Regions from separate parts of the Micromonospora sp. NBC_01699 genome, predicted to be linked through region 3. Evidence: riboswitches for the same ligand, from Rfam matches in the RefSeq annotation. Region 3 holds a riboswitch; each other region holds the start of a gene.
The links. Region 3 has a riboswitch for cobalamin ahead of OG792_RS15225 (ribonucleoside-diphosphate reductase subunit alpha). Riboswitches for the same ligand answer to the same signal wherever they lie in the genome.
Positions count from the first base shown of each region.

Region 1: linked by a shared signal. The riboswitch ahead of OG792_RS13425 (ABC transporter substrate-binding protein) and the one ahead of OG792_RS15225 (ribonucleoside-diphosphate reductase subunit alpha) in region 3 are both predicted to bind cobalamin.
Region 2: linked by a shared signal. The riboswitch ahead of cobN (cobaltochelatase subunit CobN) and the one ahead of OG792_RS15225 (ribonucleoside-diphosphate reductase subunit alpha) in region 3 are both predicted to bind cobalamin.
Region 4: linked by a shared signal. The riboswitch ahead of OG792_RS19710 (hypothetical protein) and the one ahead of OG792_RS15225 (ribonucleoside-diphosphate reductase subunit alpha) in region 3 are both predicted to bind cobalamin.

Region 1 covers NZ_CP109199.1:2,998,610-3,002,815, reverse strand. Annotated here, with positions in the region: gene OG792_RS13435 (tripartite tricarboxylate transporter substrate binding protein) at 1-338, shown strand, start outside; gene OG792_RS13430 (low temperature requirement protein A) at 370-1,635, opposite strand; cobalamin riboswitch at 1,759-1,968, shown strand; gene OG792_RS13425 (ABC transporter substrate-binding protein) at 1,999-3,030, shown strand; gene OG792_RS13420 (FecCD family ABC transporter permease) at 3,033-4,109, shown strand; gene OG792_RS13415 (ABC transporter ATP-binding protein) at 4,109-4,206, shown strand, end outside.
Region 2 covers NZ_CP109199.1:3,048,650-3,052,855, reverse strand. Annotated here, with positions in the region: gene cobN (cobaltochelatase subunit CobN) at 1-2,263, opposite strand, end outside; cobalamin riboswitch at 2,387-2,507, opposite strand; gene cobG (precorrin-3B synthase) at 2,644-3,909, shown strand; gene OG792_RS13610 (precorrin-8X methylmutase) at 3,909-4,206, shown strand, end outside.
Region 3 covers NZ_CP109199.1:3,477,451-3,481,656, reverse strand. Annotated here, with positions in the region: gene OG792_RS15235 (TetR/AcrR family transcriptional regulator) at 1-365, opposite strand, end outside; gene OG792_RS15230 (oxidoreductase) at 463-1,380, shown strand; cobalamin riboswitch at 1,502-1,736, shown strand; gene OG792_RS15225 (ribonucleoside-diphosphate reductase subunit alpha) at 1,861-4,206, shown strand, end outside.
Region 4 covers NZ_CP109199.1:4,597,805-4,602,010, forward strand. Annotated here, with positions in the region: gene OG792_RS19700 (energy-coupling factor transporter transmembrane component T) at 1-755, opposite strand, end outside; gene OG792_RS19705 (hypothetical protein) at 755-1,711, opposite strand; gene OG792_RS19710 (hypothetical protein) at 1,732-2,340, opposite strand; gene OG792_RS19715 (hypothetical protein) at 2,370-2,594, shown strand; adenosylcobalamin (AdoCbl) riboswitch at 2,562-2,704, opposite strand; partial or broken gene OG792_RS19720 (helical backbone metal receptor) at 2,876-2,947, shown strand; gene OG792_RS19725 (hypothetical protein) at 2,936-3,064, opposite strand; gene OG792_RS19730 (hypothetical protein) at 3,075-3,431, shown strand; gene OG792_RS19735 (helix-turn-helix domain-containing protein) at 3,710-4,206, opposite strand, start outside.

The DNA of each region.
Region 1 (4,206 bases), 480 kb from region 3:
ACCAGATCAACTCCGGGCAGTTGCGGGTCCTCGCCGTCACCAGCGAGCACCGGGTTCCCGGCATCCTCGCCCCGACCCTGCGCGAGGAGGGGGTCGACGTGCTGTTCAGCAACTGGCGCGGCATCGTCGCCCCGCCCGGACTCGCCGAGCGGGACGTGGCGGCGATGCGGGACGCGATCGCCCGGCTGCACGACTCCGCCCAGTGGCACACCGCCCTGGCCAGGTACGGCTGGACCGACGCCTACCTCGACGGCGACGCCTTCGGCGACTTCCTGCGTACGGAGAACGACCGCCTCGACCACCTGCTCGGCGGCCTCGGCCTGACCGAAACGCAGTAGCGGGGCGCGGGCGCAACCGGTGCGGCGCCGGTCAGTCGCTCACGATCGGCCCGTTGTCGGTGGTGTCGACCTCCCGCCCCGGCCCGATCCGCACCCCGCCCTCGGCCCCGGAGTCGGAGTCGATCTCGGCCTTGACCTCGGCTTCGGCGCCGTCCGGGCGGTACGGGCCGATACCGGAGAACCGGCCGGCGCCGTGCCGGCGCAGGATCGCCTGCTCCACCACGTTCACCACGATGATCACCCCGGCCAGGGTGACCAGCGCGGCCAGCGCGGGGATGAGCGTGGCGACGGGGAAGAAGACCAGGCAGGCGGTGGCCGCGAGCAGGCGGCGCCAGGCCACCGTCCGGTGCAGCCGCCAGTGGGTGTAGGCGAAGGTGCCCAGAAAGAGCGCGGATCCGGCGTAGAGCAGGGCCGCGTCGCCCATCCTCATCCCGCTCAGCGGTGACCGGACCACCTCGGCCTGGCCGACCGAGATGGCGATGATCCCGCAACTGAAGCCCAGGTGCGCGTAGAGCAGGATCGAACGGCGTACGTCGCCGTGCCCCTCGGACTGGACCACCGCCCGGCGGAACGCCCAGAGACCGTGGATGAAGTAGGCCCACCAGAGCCCGGACGCGAGCGCGTACGAGCCGGCGACGGCGATCATCCGGGGCCAGGTCAGCGGCAGGCTGGACGCGACCGCGCCGACCTGCACCACGGACTCGCCGAGGACGAGGATGAGCAGCAGCCCGTACCGGTGGGTGTAGTGCACCGGCCGGACCCGGAACTTGGCCAGTTGCCGGCGCAGCACCAACGGGCTGAAGATGTCGATCGCCGAGGCGGTCGCCCAGAGCACTATCCGGGCGTCGCCGTCCACGATGCCGCCGATCAGCAGCAGCGGACCGGAGATCAGGGCGCCGACCCCGTACGGGCCGACGAAGAAGCCCCGCCACTCGCGGAAGTTGTTGAGGGCGAACCCGGCGAGCAGCACCCGAATGATCACGTAGCTGACGCCGTAGAGCAGGCCACGATCGTCGAAGGCGCCGGGGATGGCGAGAGCCAGGACGAGGTTGCCGAAGCCGAGGGTGAAGATGACGACCCGGTCGCGTACGTTGCCGATGTCGCGCTGGTTGGCGTAGATCGTGACGCCGACCCAGGCCCAGTACATCGAGATGAACAGGATCAGCCCCTGGGCCACGCCGAGCCAGTCGTGGTCGGCGAACAGCTCGGCGGTGATCTGGGTGACGGCGAAGACGAAGGCCAGGTCGAAGAAGAGTTCCTCCCAGGTCACCCCCTTGTCCGACTGCGGCTGCCGCACCAGATCAACATACCGATCACGGTGCGTCGCCGGAGCCGGAGCGACCAGATCACGCGGCCCGATCCAGGGTCGTCTACGCCGTGAGAATCGTCGCTGCGAATGGCGGCGGGCGGGGCGCCGCCGCTAGCGTGTCGCTGCCGTGGTGCTCGGGAAGACCGGTGCGAAACCGGAGCGGCCCTCGCCACTGTGATCGGGAAGTCGTTGGTCTGAGCCCGGACGCCGGCGCGCCACGCGCGGCGACGGACCGGGCAACCACTGGGCAGCCGCCCGGGAAGGTTGACCGACGACGTGTCACCCGTCAGCCAGGAGACCGGCCACGGCACCGAACAGACCCATCCACGAGGTGCTGGAGAGGTGGTCCCCATGCGCGTGCGCGCATCCCGACCGCAGTCCCGCCGACGCGTACCCGCGCCGGCCATCGTCGCCCTGGTCGCGGTGGCGGCGCTCGCCGCCGGCTGCGGCGGCAGCGACGAACCACGGGGTACGGACGTCGCCGGGTCGGCGTCGACCGGACCGGTGACGCTGAAGAACTGCGGCTTCGACGTCACGGTCACCGCCGTGCCGGCCAGGGTCGTGACGATGAACCAGGCGGCCACCGAGATCATGCTCGCGCTCGGCCTGGGCGACCGCCTGATCGGTACGGCCTACCTGGACGACACCATCCTGCCGGAGTACGCCGACGCCTACCGCGCCGTGCCGGTGCTGGCGAAGGAGTACCCGTCGAAGGAGAAGCTGCTGGAGGTCGGGCCGGACTTCGTCTACGGCTCCTTCGCCAGCGCCTTCGGCGAGGAGGGTGCCGGCGACCGGGCCGCCCTGCGGACCCTCGGCATCGGCAGCTACCTGTCCCCGGCCGGCTGCCCGGCCGACGCCAGGCCGGCGACGCTGACCGTCGACCACGTGTTCGACGAGATCCGCGAGGTCGCCACCGTCTTCGGGGTGCCGGACCGGGCCACCGCCCTGGTCGACGCCCAACGCGCCCGAATCACGGCCGCCGCCGCCAAGCCGCGCGCCGGTGTGTCCGTCTTCTGGTGGGACGACGGTACGGACGCGCCGAGCGCGGGTGCCTGCTGCGGCGCCCCCGGAATGATCATGTCGGCGGTCGGGGCGCGGAACATCTTCGCCGACGTCACCGGGAGCTGGGGCGACACCAGCTGGGAGGCGGTCGTCGAACGGAACCCCGACGTGATCGTGCTGATCGACGCCGAGTGGAGCCCGGCCGCCGGGAAGCAGACCTACCTGGAGGCGAGTCCAACCCTGCGGGACCTGCCGGCGGTACGGGACAAGCGGTTCGTCACCATCCCCTTCTCCGCCACCTCGGCCGGGATCCGCAACGTGACCGCGATCGAGGGGCTGGCGAACGGGCTCGCCGCCGTGGCGCCGCGTACCGGCGGTTGACCGTGACCGCGTACCGGCGGGTTGACCTGACCGCCTCCCGTGCCGGCGCCGCCGGTCGGACCGGTGCCGCCGGTTACGCGGGGCTGCTGTTGGGCCTGACCGCCGCCCTGGTCCTGTCGACCGGGGTGGCGGTCACCATCGGCCCGGCGGACCTGTCCCTGGCTACGGTCTGGTCGGTGATCGGGGACCACCTCGGACTGGTCCACTCCGACGTGCCACTGCTGCGGGACCACATCGTCTGGCAGCTGCGGCTGCCCCGGGTGCTCACCGCGGCGGTGGTCGGGGCCGGGCTCGCCGCCGTCGGCGCGGTGACGCAGACCCTGACCCGCAACCCGCTGGCCGACCCCTACCTGCTGGGCATCTCCTCCGGCGCGTCACTGGGCGCGGTCCTGGTCGTCGTCGCCGGGTTCGGCGCCGGACTGTGGGCGGTCTCCACCGGGGCGTTCGTCGGCGCGCTCGGGGCGTTCGCGCTCGTGCTGGTCGTGGCCAGCCAGCGCGTCCGGCTGGCGCCGACCCGGATGATCCTGGCCGGGGTGGCGATCGGGCAGCTCTGCGCGGCGGTCACCTCGTTCGTCATCATCTGGCAGGCGGATCCGCACGCCACCCAGGAGATCACCTTCTGGCTCTCCGGTTCGCTCGCCCGATCCGCCTGGACCCCGCTGGCGTACGGCTGCTTCGCCCTCGCGGTGACCATGCTGCTCTTCCTCTGGCACGCCCGTACGCTGAACGCCTTCGCCTTCGGCGAGGACGCCGCCGCCAGCCTCGGTGTCGACGTCACCCGCGTCCGCTGGCTGCTACTGGTCTGCGCGGCGCTGCTCACCGGCACCCTGGTCGGCATCAGCGGGGCCATCGGTTTCGTCGGGCTGATCCTGCCGCACGCCGTCCGGTTCTTCACCGGGCCGGACCACCGCCGCCTGCTGCCGGTGTCGGTCCTGGTCGGCGCCGTCTTCCTGATCTGGGTCGACACCGTGGCGCGGACCCTCTTCGAGCCACGGGAACTGCCGGTCGGGGTGCTCACCGCGCTGCTCGGAGTGCCCGCCTTCGTCGTGCTGATGCGCCGCCGGGAGGTGCGTGGCTGATGCTCACCGCCGCCGGACTGAGCTGGTCGGTCAGGGGCACGTTGATCGTCGACGGGGTCTCCTGTTCGGTGCCGGCCGGCACGCTGGTGGGGCTGCT
Region 2 (4,206 bases), 430 kb from region 3:
GGTCGGCCACCGAGTCGCCGAGCACCCGCTCGCACACCTGCGCCGCGACCCCGGTCGCCCAGTCCCGTTCCTCCATCGCCAGCACCAGCGCGCGGGCGGTCTCCTCGATCCGGTCCACCTCGACGCGGGCGGCGGTGCCGTCCTCGGTCAGCCCGAGCGCTTCGCGCAGGCCGGGCAGGGCGGCGACCTGACCGGCCCACATCTGCCGGGCCCGGAGCATGGCCAGCACCAGGTCGACCCGGTTCTGTCCGCTCGGCGCCACCCCGAGCACGTGCAGCCCGTCGCGGATCTGTACGTCCTTGACCTCGCAGAGCCAGCCGTCGACGTGCAGGATGAACTCGTCGAACTCGGCGTCGTGCGGGCGGTCGGACAGGCCGAGGTCGTGGTCGAGCTTGGCGGCCTGGATCAGGGTCCAGATCTGGGCCCGGATCGCCGGCAGCTTCGCCGGGTCGAGCGCGGCGATGTTCGAGTGTTCGTCCAGGAGCTGTTCCAGCCGGGCGATGTCGCCGTAGCTGTCGGCGCGGGCCATCGGCGGGATCAGGTGGTCGACCAGGGTGGCGTGCGCCCGCCGCTTGGCCTGGGTGCCCTCACCGGGGTCGTTGACCAGGAACGGGTAGATCAGCGGCAGGTCGCCGAGGGCGGCGTCGGAGCCGCAGGCGGCGGACATGCCGAGGGTCTTGCCGGGCAGCCACTCCAGGTTGCCGTGCTTGCCGACGTGCACCATCGCGTGCGCGCCGAACTCGTCGGCCAGCCACCGGTACGCGGCCAGGTAGTGGTGGCTCGGCGGCAGGTCCGGATCGTGGTAGATGGCGACCGGGTTCTCCCCGAAGCCGCGCGGCGGCTGGACCATGACGACGGTGTTGCCGGCCCGCAGCGCGGCGAGCACGATCTCACCCTCGGGGTCGCGGGAGGTGTCCACGAACAGCTCACCGGGCGGCGGTCCCCAGTGCCGTTCCATGCCCTCGCGCAGCTGCGCCGGGAGGGTGTCGTACCAGGTGCGGTAGCGGCTGGCCGGGATCCGGATCGGGTTGGCTTCGAGCTGTTGCTCGGTGAGCCAGTTGAGGTCCTGGCCACCGGCGGCGATCAGTGCGTGCACCAGGGCGTCGCCGTCACCGGCGGCCACTCCGGGGAACGCGTCCGGGCCGTCGGTCGGGCCGATGTCGTACCCCTGCTCGCGCATGGCGGTGAGCAGCCGGACGACGCTGGCCGGCGTGTCGAGGCCGACCGCGTTGCCGATCCGGGCGTGCTTGGTCGGGTACGCCGACAGCATCAGCACGATCCGACGCTCGGCCTTCGGGGTGTGCCGCAGCGAGCCGTGCCGGACCGCGATGCCGGCGACCCGCGCGGACCGCTCGGGGTCGGCGACGTAGACGGTCAGCCCGTCGGAGTCGATCTCCTTGAACGAGAACGGCACGGTGATGATCCGGCCGTCGAACTCGGGGATGGCGACCTGGGTGGCGGTGTCCAGCGGGGAGAGGCCGTCGTCGTTGTCGGCCCAGACGGCGCGGCTGCTGGTGAGGCAGAGCCCCTGGAGGATCGGCACGTCGAGGGCGGCGAGCGCGCCGACGTCCCAGGCTTCGTCGTCACCGCCGGCACCGGCCTCGGCGGGGCGGGTGCCACCGGCGGCGAGCACGGTCACGACCAGCGCGTCGGCCTCGCCGAGGGTCTCCAACAGGGCGGCTGCGGGGCTGCGCAGCGAGGCGCAGTAGATCGGCAGCGGTCGGCCACCGGTGTCCTCGATCGCGGCGCAGAGCGTCTCGACAAAGGCGGTGTTGCCGGCGACGTGATGGGCCCGGTAGTAGAGCACCCCGATCACCGGCCCGGCGGTGTTGCGCTCCTCGCGCTCCAGCCGGCCCCACTCCGGGGTCGGCACCGGCGGGGCGAAGCCGTAGCCGGTGAGCAGGACCGTGTCGGAGAGGAACCGGTGCAGCTCGGTGAGGTTCGCCGGTCCACCGTGCGCGAGGTAGGCGTGGGCTTCCGCGGCCACCCCGGCGGGCACGGTCGAGCGGCGCATCAGCTCCGCGTCCGGTGCCTGTTCACCACCGAGGAGTACGACCGGCAGCGCCCCGGCCAGCAGCGAGTCCAGCCCCTCCTCCCAGGCGCGGTAGCCGCCGAGGATGCGTACGACCACCAGGTCGACGCCGTCGAGCAGGGCGGGCAGGTCCTCGACCGAGGTGCGGGCCGGGTTCGCCAGCCGGAAGTCGGCGCCACTTGCCCTGCCGCTGAGCAGGTCGGTGTCCGAGGTGGAGAGGAGCAGGATCATCGGGCACCGCGCAGGGCGTGGCGTGACATGGTGGTTCCTCCCTCGGGGTCCGCGCCCCGGGTTCGTCGGTTGCGGCTCGGGGCGGGCCCGGACGGGTCCGCTCCACGCCGCGCGGTGACCCGGAGTCTCCTGGCTCCCGGATCGTCGCTCGCCCCGGTCTTCCCGCCCGTGTGGGCCGTGACCGTGTCGGGGTCCGCTCCCCGGTAACAGTGGCGGGACCGCGCCGGGATCTCACCGGCTTCCTCCACCTGTCGCCGCGTTCAGCGGTTCTCACTCTCACGACTCGGACCCCGGTTCGTCAAGCCGCTCCCGCCAGGGGTGCTGGTGTGCCGGTCGGCGTGCCGCCGGGGTGGGCCCACGCAGGCCGTAGTATCCGCCGGGTGTGGTCACCACGAGGGCGGTCGGCACCGGACGCCTGTCCGGGGACACTGCGCGTACATGTCGCCGCCGACGGGAACCTGGCTCGGGTGCGGGTGCCCGGTGGGCGGTTGCACACCGAACAGCTCGTCGCGCTGACCGCCGCCGCGCTCGATCTGGGTGACGGCGCCCTGGAGTTGACCTCGCGCGGCAACGTGCAGCTGCGTGGCCTGCGGGCGGGCACCGAGCGGGACCTGGCCGCCCGGTTGTACGCGGCCGGGCTGTTGCCGTCAGAGAGCCACGAACGCGTACGCAACGTGATCGCTTCCGTACTCAGTGGTCGGATCGGTGGGGGGCTGCTCGACGTCCGGGCGCTGGTCGATGAGCTGGACGAGGGGCTCTGCGCGGATCCGGTGCTGGCCGGGTTGCCGGGCCGGTTCCTGTTCACCGTCGACGACGGGCGGGGCGACGTGACCGGCTTCGGCGCGGACGTCGGGCTGCTCGCCGTACCGGGCGGGGCGGTGGCGGTGCTGCTGGCCGGCACCGACACGGGGGTACGCGTACCGCCGGCGGCCGCCGCGTCGACCGCCCTGCTCGCCGCCCGCGCCTTCCTCACCGAGTCCACCGCCCAGCACAGCACCGCCTGGCGGCTGGCAGAACTCGACAACGGCGTACGCACCATCACCGCCCGGTTGCACGCGGCGCTGGACCTGCCGATGGTCGCCCCCGTGCCCGCCGACATCCCCGAGACGCCGAACCGGGCGCCGGTCGGGTTGGTGGACCAGCTCGACGGGCGGGTCGCGCTCGCGGCGGTGGTGCCGCTCGGTCGACTCACCGACACCCAGCTCATCGCGTTGGCGGCGGCCGCCGGGGCGGGCGGCGACGAGATCAACATCACTCCGTGGCGCACCGTTGTCGTACCCGATCTGGACACCGGCGAGGCTGGGCGCCGGCTGGCGACACTGGCCGCCGCGGGTCTGGTGGCCGATGCCGCCGCCGGTTGGGTCGGCGTGACCGGCTGCGCCGGGTCGCCCGGCTGCGCGAAGGCGCTCGCGAACGTACGGACCGACGCGACGGTGGTGCACGCCGCCGCGCCGTCGGGGCCGACCGGACTGCCGGTGCACTGGGTCGGTTGCGAGCGGCGCTGCGGCCGGCCGACGGACCGGCATGTCGAGGTGCTGGCCACCATCGAGGGTTACCAGGTCAGCCTGGACGGTCGACCGCGCTCGCGGTCGGCGACGCTGGACGAGACCGCCGCCACGATCGCGGCGGCACGGAGGGGTACGTGATCGACTACGTCCGCGACGGTGCGGAGATCTACCGCCGGTCGTTCGCCACTATCCGCGCCGAGGCTGACCTGTCGGGCCTGCCCGACGACGTCGCGACGGTGGCCGTACGCATGATCCATGCCTGCGGCATGGTCGACCTGCCGGCGGACGTCGCCCACTCCCCCGGCGTGGTGTCGGCGGCGCGGGCGGCGCTGCGCGCCGGGGCGCCGATCCTCTGTGACGCCGAGATGGTCGCCGCCGGGGTCACCCGGACCCGGCTGCCCGCCGACAACGAGGTGATCTGCACCCTGCGCGATC
Region 3 (4,206 bases):
TGCTTCATGGCGGCCGAGGTGGACACCCGGCGCCCGGCCGAGTCACCCCGCTCCAGTTCGTACCAGGCCACGAAGCGCATCACCTCGGGGTGGGCGAGCCCACCGTCGTAGAGCCGGCCGGCGTACTCGCCCGGGTCGTCGGCGTCCATCGGCACACCCGCGACGACCTGCTTGACGATCAGGTCGAAGACCGCCTCGAACAGCCCCTCCTTGTTCTCGTAGAACGAGTAGACCAGGCCGGAGCTGATCCCCGCCCGCTTGGCGAGACGGTCGACCCGCGCGCCGGCCAGGCCGTACGCGGCGAACTCCGCCAGTGCGGCTACCAGTAGGCGCTGGCGCTTGGTCTCCGGGTCGCGGGTGCTCACGCCCCAAGCTTGCCAACTGAACGTTCATTTGACAAGCCGGACCGGCAGCAGATAGCGTCGGGTTATTGAATGAATGTTCATTACGAAGGAGACTCGGATGAGAACCCACGACCACTGGACCCCCGAGACGATCGCCGACCAGACCGGTCGTACCGCCCTGATCACGGGCGCGAACAGCGGAATCGGGCTGGAGACTGCCCGCGTGCTCGCCCGGCGCGGAGCACGGGTGATCCTCGCCGGCCGGAGCCGGGCCAAACTCGACGAGGCGGTACGCACCCTGCACGCCGAGATGCCGGCCGCGAAGCTGGAGACCCTGGTCCTCGACCTCGGCGAGCTGGCCTCGATCCGGGAGGCGGCCACCCGGATCGCCGCCAGCACAACGCTCGACCTGCTGGTCAACAACGCCGGAGTGATGAACATCCCGCAACGCCGAACCACCCGGGACGGGTTCGAGCTGACCTTCGGGACCAACCACCTCGGCCACTTCGCGCTCACCGCCCAGGTCATGCCGGCCCTGCGTCGCTCCCCCGCCGCCCGCATAGTGACGGTCAGCGCGATCGCGGCGAAGTGGCCCAGCGGGGCGCTGACCGACCTGATGAGCGAGCAGCGCTACCGCCCGATGGCCGCGTACGCGAAGTCCAAGCGCGCGAACGTCGTCTTCACCCGCGAACTCGCCCGACGCCTCGCCGGGACGACCATCACCCCCGTCGTGATCCATCCCGGCGCCGCCATGACCAACCTGCAACAGCACACCCGGGGACCGGTCGTCCGGGCCCTGACCGGGGTGATGGAGAAGTTTCTGATGGGTTCGCCGCAGGGCGCGGCATGGCCCAGCCTCTACGCCGCGACCAGCCCCGACGTCCGCAGTGGAGCGTTCATCGGCCCCGCCGCGCGCAACCAGACCACCGGCACGCCGAAGCCGGTCACCCTGCCGCGCGGCGCCGACGACCCGGCCGAGGGAGAGCGGCTGTGGGCCGACAGCGAGCGCCTCACCGGCGTGACCTTCGCCCGCTGACCGGCCGCGTCGGCACCCGGTCACGCTCGTCCGGTCGAGACCGGGCGGCCGGTGCTTCGAATCCGTTCCGCCGACACTCCGGTACGACATCTGGTGTTCAGCATCCGCGCCTCCCCCATATATAGTCCGTGGCACGACTGGTTCGGCCGGGCATCCAACCCGGCCGAGGCAAGAGGGAACCCGGTGCGAATCCGGGACTGCCCCGCAGCGGTGAGTGGGAACGACAGCCGTCACACAGCACTGGGGGACAACCGGCCTCGGCCGGCAACCCTGGGAAGCGACGGCCGGTAGGAGGTCCACGGGTTTCCGTGGCCGTGCCCGCGAGTCCGAAGACCTGCCAGCCGCGCCGCGCCGGCCATCCGTGCGCGGCGGTCCGAGGCCGCGCGGGACGGCTGACGGCTGCGACGCGCGCCCCGGCGTGCGTCTCCGCCTGCCTGCGCGCACTCCGGACCTCGTCGAGGCGAGTACGAGGAGCGACAGGTGACGGTCACAGAGTTGGCTGCGGGCGGTACGGCGACGGACGGCACGGTCCCCGCACCGGGGCAGCGGCGTACCCAGATGCGGGTCCGCAAGCGCAACGGCGCACTGGAACCCGTCGACGTGAACAAGATCGTCCGGGCGGTGGAACGCTGGGCGGACGACCTGGACGACATCGACCCGATGCGGGTGGCGACGCGGACGATCAGCGGCCTCTACGACGGCGCGACCACGGCCGAGCTGGACCGGTTGTCGATCCAGACCGCCGCCGAGATGATCGGCGAGGAGCCCCAGTACTCCCGGCTCGCGGCCCGGTTGCTGGCCGGCTACGTCGACAGGGAGGTACGCGGGCAGGGCATCGCCTCGTTCAGCCAGGCGATCCGGCTCGGCCACGAACTCGGGCTGATCGGCGACACCACGGCGCAGTTCGTCGCGGTCAACGCCCGCAAGCTCGACGACGCCGTCGACCCCACCGCCGACCTGCGGTTCGAGTACTTCGGGCTGCGTACGGTGCACGACCGCTACCTGCTGCGCCACCCGACCGGTCGGCTGGTGCTGGAGACGCCGCAGTACTGGCTGCTCCGGGTCGCCTGCGGCCTGTCGCACACCTCCGCCGAGGCGATCGGGTTCTACCGGCTGATGTCGACGCTGGCGTACCTGCCGAGTTCGCCGACGCTGTTCAACTCCGGTACCGCGCACACCCAGATGTCGTCCTGCTTCCTGGTCGACTCGCCCCGCGACGAACTCGACTCGATCTACGACCGGTACGCCCAGGTGGCGAAGCTGTCGAAGTTCGCCGGTGGGATCGGCATCGCCTGGTCCCGGGTGCGTTCGCGGGGCGCGCTGATCCGGGGCACGAACGGGCTGTCGAACGGGATCGTGCCGTGGCTGCGCACCCTGGACGCGAGCGTCGCCGCGGTGAACCAGGGTGGCCGGCGCAAGGGTGCGGCCTGCGTCTACCTGGAACCGTGGCACCCGGACATCGAGGAGTTCCTCGAACTGCGCGACAACACCGGCGAGGACGCCCGGCGTACGCACAATCTCAACCTGGCGAACTGGATCCCGGACGAGTTCATGCGGCGGGTCGAGGCGGACGGGACGTGGTCGCTGTTCGACCCGGCCGAGGTGCCCGAACTGCCCGACCTGTGGGGCGACGAGTTCGACGCCGCCTACCGGTCCGCCGAGGCCGCCGGCCGGTTCGTGCGTCAGGTCAAGGCCCGCGACCTGTACGGGCGGATGATGCGCACCCTGGCCCAGACCGGAAACGGCTGGATGACGTTCAAGGACCCGTCGAACCGGTTGTGCAACCAGACCGCCGAGCCCGGCAACGTGGTGCACCTGTCGAACCTCTGCACCGAGATCGTCGAGGTTTCCAGCGACGGCGAGACGGCGGTCTGCAACCTCGGCTCGATCAACCTCGCCGCACACGTCGCCGGCGACGATGTCGACTGGGACCGGTTGCGCGAGACCGTACGCACCGCCGTGCTCTTCCTCGACCGGGTGATCGACATCAACTACTACCCGAGCGCCGAGGCGGCGGCGAGCAACCCCCGCTGGCGGCCGATCGGGCTCGGCCTGATGGGGTTGCAGGACGCGTTCTTCGCGCTCCGGCTGCCGTTCGACTCGCCACCGGCCAGGGAACTGTCCACCAGGATCTCCGAGGAGATCTACCTCACCGCCCTGGAAACCTCGGCCGGGCTGGCCGAACGGTTCGGCCCGCACCCGGCGTACGACCAGACCCGGGCCGCCCGGGGCCGGCTCCAGCCGGACCTGTGGGGGGTGGCCCCGACGCAGACCGCGCGCTGGACCGCCGTACGGGACCGGATCGCGGCTCACGGGCTGCGTAACTCGCTGCTGGTCGCGATCGCCCCGACCGCCACCATCGCGTCGATCGCCGGCTGCTACGAGTGCATCGAGCCGCAGGTGTCCAACCTGTTCAAGCGGGAGACCCTCTCCGGCGAGTTCCTCCAGATCAACACCGCGCTGGTCCGACAGCTCAAGGACCTCGGGCAGTGGACCGAGCAGGTCCGCACCGAGATCAGGCGGGCCGAGGGGTCGGTGCAGGGCATCGCGGCGCTGCCCGCCGAGGTACGCGAGCTGTTCCGTACCGCCTGGGAACTTCCGCAGCGGGCGCTGATCGACCTCGCCGCCGCCCGCTCCCCCTACATCGACCAGAGTCAGTCGCTGAACCTGTTCATGAGCGCACCGAACATCGGCAAGCTCTCCTCGATGTACCTGTACGCCTGGAAGTCCGGGCTGAAGACCACCTACTACCTGCGTTCCCGCCCCGCCACCCGGATCCAGCAGGCCACCGTCGCCATCGACCGGCCGGTGCTGGTCGCTGCCGAC
Region 4 (4,206 bases), 1.1 Mb from region 3:
GCGTAGACGCCGACGCACACGCCGAGCAGACCGATGACCATCAGGGTGCCGGTGAGCGTGCGGGCGCGGGTCGTGGCCACCCCGGCGCGGCCGTAGCCCCGGGAGTCCATCGACGCGGCGAGCATCAGCGACCGGTCGAGGGCGTCGGCGAGCACCGGGATGACGATCGCCCGCAGGCTCGGCACGCCCCGGCCGGTGCCGCCGCGCAGCTTGCGGGCCTGCCGCACCCGGAGCACACTCTCGGCCAGCTGCGGGAACACCGACAGCGCGACGGTGACCGCGGTGCCGAGCTCGTACAGGGCGGCCGGCATCGCCTTGAGCAGCCGCTTCGGGTTGGCCAGGGCGTTCGCCGCGCCGAGGCAGACGACCATCGTGGCCAGACGCAGCCCGTCGTAGAGACCGCCGAGGACGGACTCCGCGGACACGTCTCCGAGCAGCCGGACACCGGCCGCCCAGGCCGGCAGGGGGATCTCCGGTAGCCGGACGATGATCGTGGCGCCTTCGGCGCCGCCGAAGACGAACCGGAAGAAGACCCGCATGACCACGATGACCGCGGCGAGGTAGAGATAGAGCCGGAACGCCAACGCCCACGGCGCGTCCGAGCGGCGAGCCACCACCGTCAGGCAGGCCACCACGATGATCGTGATCAGCAGCCACGGGTTGGTGGTGCGGCTCGCCGCCGTCGCCAGCCCCAGGGCCCACACCCACCAGGCGGCGGGGTGCAGGTCGCGGGGTAGGAAGTACAACGGACGCATCACGCCTTCCGGGATCGGCGACGGGCGGTCCACCACGTCGTCACCACGAGGACGACTATCGCGCCCAGGGCTGCCCACGGCGCCCACCGGCTCGCGCCGGACTGTCTGCGGATCACCTCGTTGACGTCCTCGGCCCGCTCGCCGCCACTGAAGGCGACGTTCTCGGCCGGGCTCGCGGCGGCCACCGTACCCGTAGCGGTCGCTTGGGGTCGCGGCGGCGGGAGCGCCGTCCCGCTGGTCGTCGGCGCGGGCGGTGCGCCACCGGTGTTCGGCGCGCGACCGCCGTCGCCGTCGCCACCACCGGGGTTGCCGTCGTCGGTGCCACCGGCGGGGTTGCCGTTGCCGGGTGGGGCCGGCGGATCCGGTCGCGGCGGTCGTTGCTCGTCGGGGTCGTCCGAAATCGGCGGCGGCTCCTCCGAGGCGTTACAGGCCCTGCCCTCGGTCCCCGGCCGGACGGCGGCGATGCGCGGCACCGGGTTGGACGCGGCGGTCGCGTTCAGGGAGAACGACCAGCCCTCGAACCCACCCTGGACGAAGTCGCGGTTCTTGACGCCCCACTGGCTGTACTGCCAGGGGCAGTTGTTCCCGGCGTGCCAGTAGGACCAGTAAGCCTTTGCCGGTGGGGTGTCGACGCACGCTTCCCGGTAGTCGGGGTTACCGGAGATTGGTACCTGCTCGACCGCCGACGGTCGGTTCTCGACCCGGCAGACGAACGCCTCGCCCCAGCGCTGGGCGCCGGCGATCTGGAACCCGGCGCCCTTGAGCGCGTCCAGGCCGGTGCCCCGGGAACTCTGCGGGAAGCAGCGCACGATCGTCGTGCCACCCAGCTGCTGGAAGTCGACCACGACGGTCACACCGCTGCCGGAGGTGCAGAATCCGGGCTTGCCCTTGCCGTGGTCGATCGCGTACGCGGGGACGGCGGCCGCCGTCACGTAGACGACGGCCGCCGCGGCCACGAGCCGAACCAGATGCGGTTTCATCGGCCGGTCTGGTTGAGCGGGTTGACCGCCGGGTTGCGGGGCGTCACCCGCGGCACCGGGTTGGTCGAGGCGTTGCGGTTGAGCGAGAACGACCAGCCTTCAAAACCACCCGGTACGACGTTGCGGTTGAGCGCACCGAAGCTGCTGTAGGTCCACGTGGTGCCGGCGCCGTTGGCGTGCCAGTAGGACCAGTACGCCTCGGCCGGCGGCGTCACCACGCACTGCTCCTTGTAGGTCGGGTTGCTGACGCGCGGGATGTTCTCCGTCGCCGACGGCCGGCCCTCCAGCCGGCACACGAATCCGAGCCCCCACTGCGCGGTGCCGGCGACCGAGATGCCGGCGTCCTGCAACGCCTTGATGCCCGTACGGGCGGTGCCGGGGTTGGCGTTCGGCGAGCATCGGGTGATCGTCGATGCCGGCACCCCACCGTTGTTGTGGAGCTCCTGGAAGTCGATCACGACGGTCACGCCGGTGAGCGCGTCCGCGCCCGTGCAGATCCCCGGGTAGCCCCTGGTGGGGTCGACCGCCCGCGCCGGTGACGGGCCGGCTGTGAGCAGGGCGGCCACCATCACGAGGCCGCTGACCGTGGACAGGAGTCGTTTCATGGAGCAACCGCCTTGTGGGTAGTGATCCGATGGACGAGGTGACGTCGGCCGACGTACAGCGCGACGACGAACGGGAAGCCGAGGCCGACCAGCGCCACGGCCGGCCGGAGGGGGTGTTGGAGCCTGGCAGCGGCGATGGCCGTGCTGACCGCGAGGTCGGTGACGCCGGTGACCTTTGGCAGGTGTCGCGGAGCGAGGCGATGAAGCGGCTTGTGCATCGGGCGGTCACCTCTGTTAACGCGACAGTGGTCTGACACATGTGCCCGCGTGGTGGACCCGACTCGTCATCTGCGATGACCTACGGTTGCGCGACAGTGCCGGAATTCGACCGGCTTCCTCGTCACGAGCACATCGATATCCAGTTGGCTCGCCCGACGTCCGTGGTCGACCACGGGCCAACGTAGACGTCGATGCGTATCGAACAGTAGAGGGTGTAAGGGTCCGAGCGCCACCGTGCTGAGAGGTTCGGACGGCTGATCCGTTCGGTGGGGACGGTACGGACCCACACCCGACCGACCTGCGGCGAGGGAAGACCCTGCGCGTGGTGTCACCGGTGCCGTCGCTGACCGAGGCGGTCGCGGTCACCCTGCCCGGACTACTCGTCGGCCCGGTCGGGTCTGTTGGCGGAGAGCCACGCGGTCATCCGGGCATCGGTGATCGACTTGACCGAACAACGTACGTACTCGTGGCCGCCCGATCCGGCGAGGCCCTCGATGCCGTACACGCTGACGACGGTGAGAATCCTCGAAGTGCTGTGGGTCGCCCCGACGTTGCCCGCCGCCCCGAGGCGTGAGGTGCGCATCGGTGGCCGGATGCCGCTCCGGCAGGCCTCGGCGGAGTGGGCTCAGGATCCGGGACCGGCACCGCTACTCAATCCCGCGTGCGAGTACCTGATCTACGTACTTCGCCACGGCGATGGGGAGGGCGCGCCGCCGAACGTGGACTGGCGCATCACCGGAGACCAGGGCGTCTACCGGTTGGACGCCCGCTCGGGCGGCGAGCCCCGGTACGTGTTCTGCGGCGGAGGGGAACCGCCGCTACCGAGAGTGCTCGATCCGACCGCCGTACGCTCGCGCGCGTTCCTCGGATGAGGGTTCGAGAATCGACTCAGGGCGGTTCAGGGCTATCGGCGGCTACATCGTCTGCCACTACGATCCCCCGACCACGCCATCGCCAGGCGCCTCACGACGGCGGCCCGGTGTCCGGTGATCGGCTCCGGTCGGCGTCGGGGATCAAATCTGGTCGTTAGTGCACCCGGTCACGTGATTCTCTCGTCGACGCATCGACAAGGAACTGTGTGCCGGTGTCAGGGACGATTCGCTCGCGTCGCCGCATCATCAACCGGGCCGGTTCCCTACGGATCTCCTGATCACGGTGCGTCGGTCTCGGGCCGCTGCCCCTCCAAGTTGACCCTTGCCCGGTGGCGGTAGTTCACGGGCGGGATGCCGTAAGCGGCACGAAAAGCGCGGCTGAGGACCGCCGGATCGCTGAATCCCCAACGAGCCCCGATCCTGTGAATCGGAATATCTCGCAGAGCGGGGTTGGCCAGATCGCCACGGACCCGTTCCAGACGCTGGCTCCGAATCAGACTTCCGACCGTAACGCTCTCGGATTGAAACAGACGATGCAGGTAACTGATCGAGATATGGTGCGCGGCGGCGATGGTGCTCGCGCTGAGGCTTGGCTCATGCAGGTGCTGCTCGATGAATGCCCGGACGCGCAGGGTCAGAACCCGTCGACGCGCCTCCGGGGCGAGAGCGTTTTCGGCGTCGAGTGTGTGGGCGAGCAACGCTGACAGTAGATCGATCAGGACGGTTCCCAACCGAGGTCCGTCCGAGATTTGATAGCTGCCGGAGTCCGCGGTCA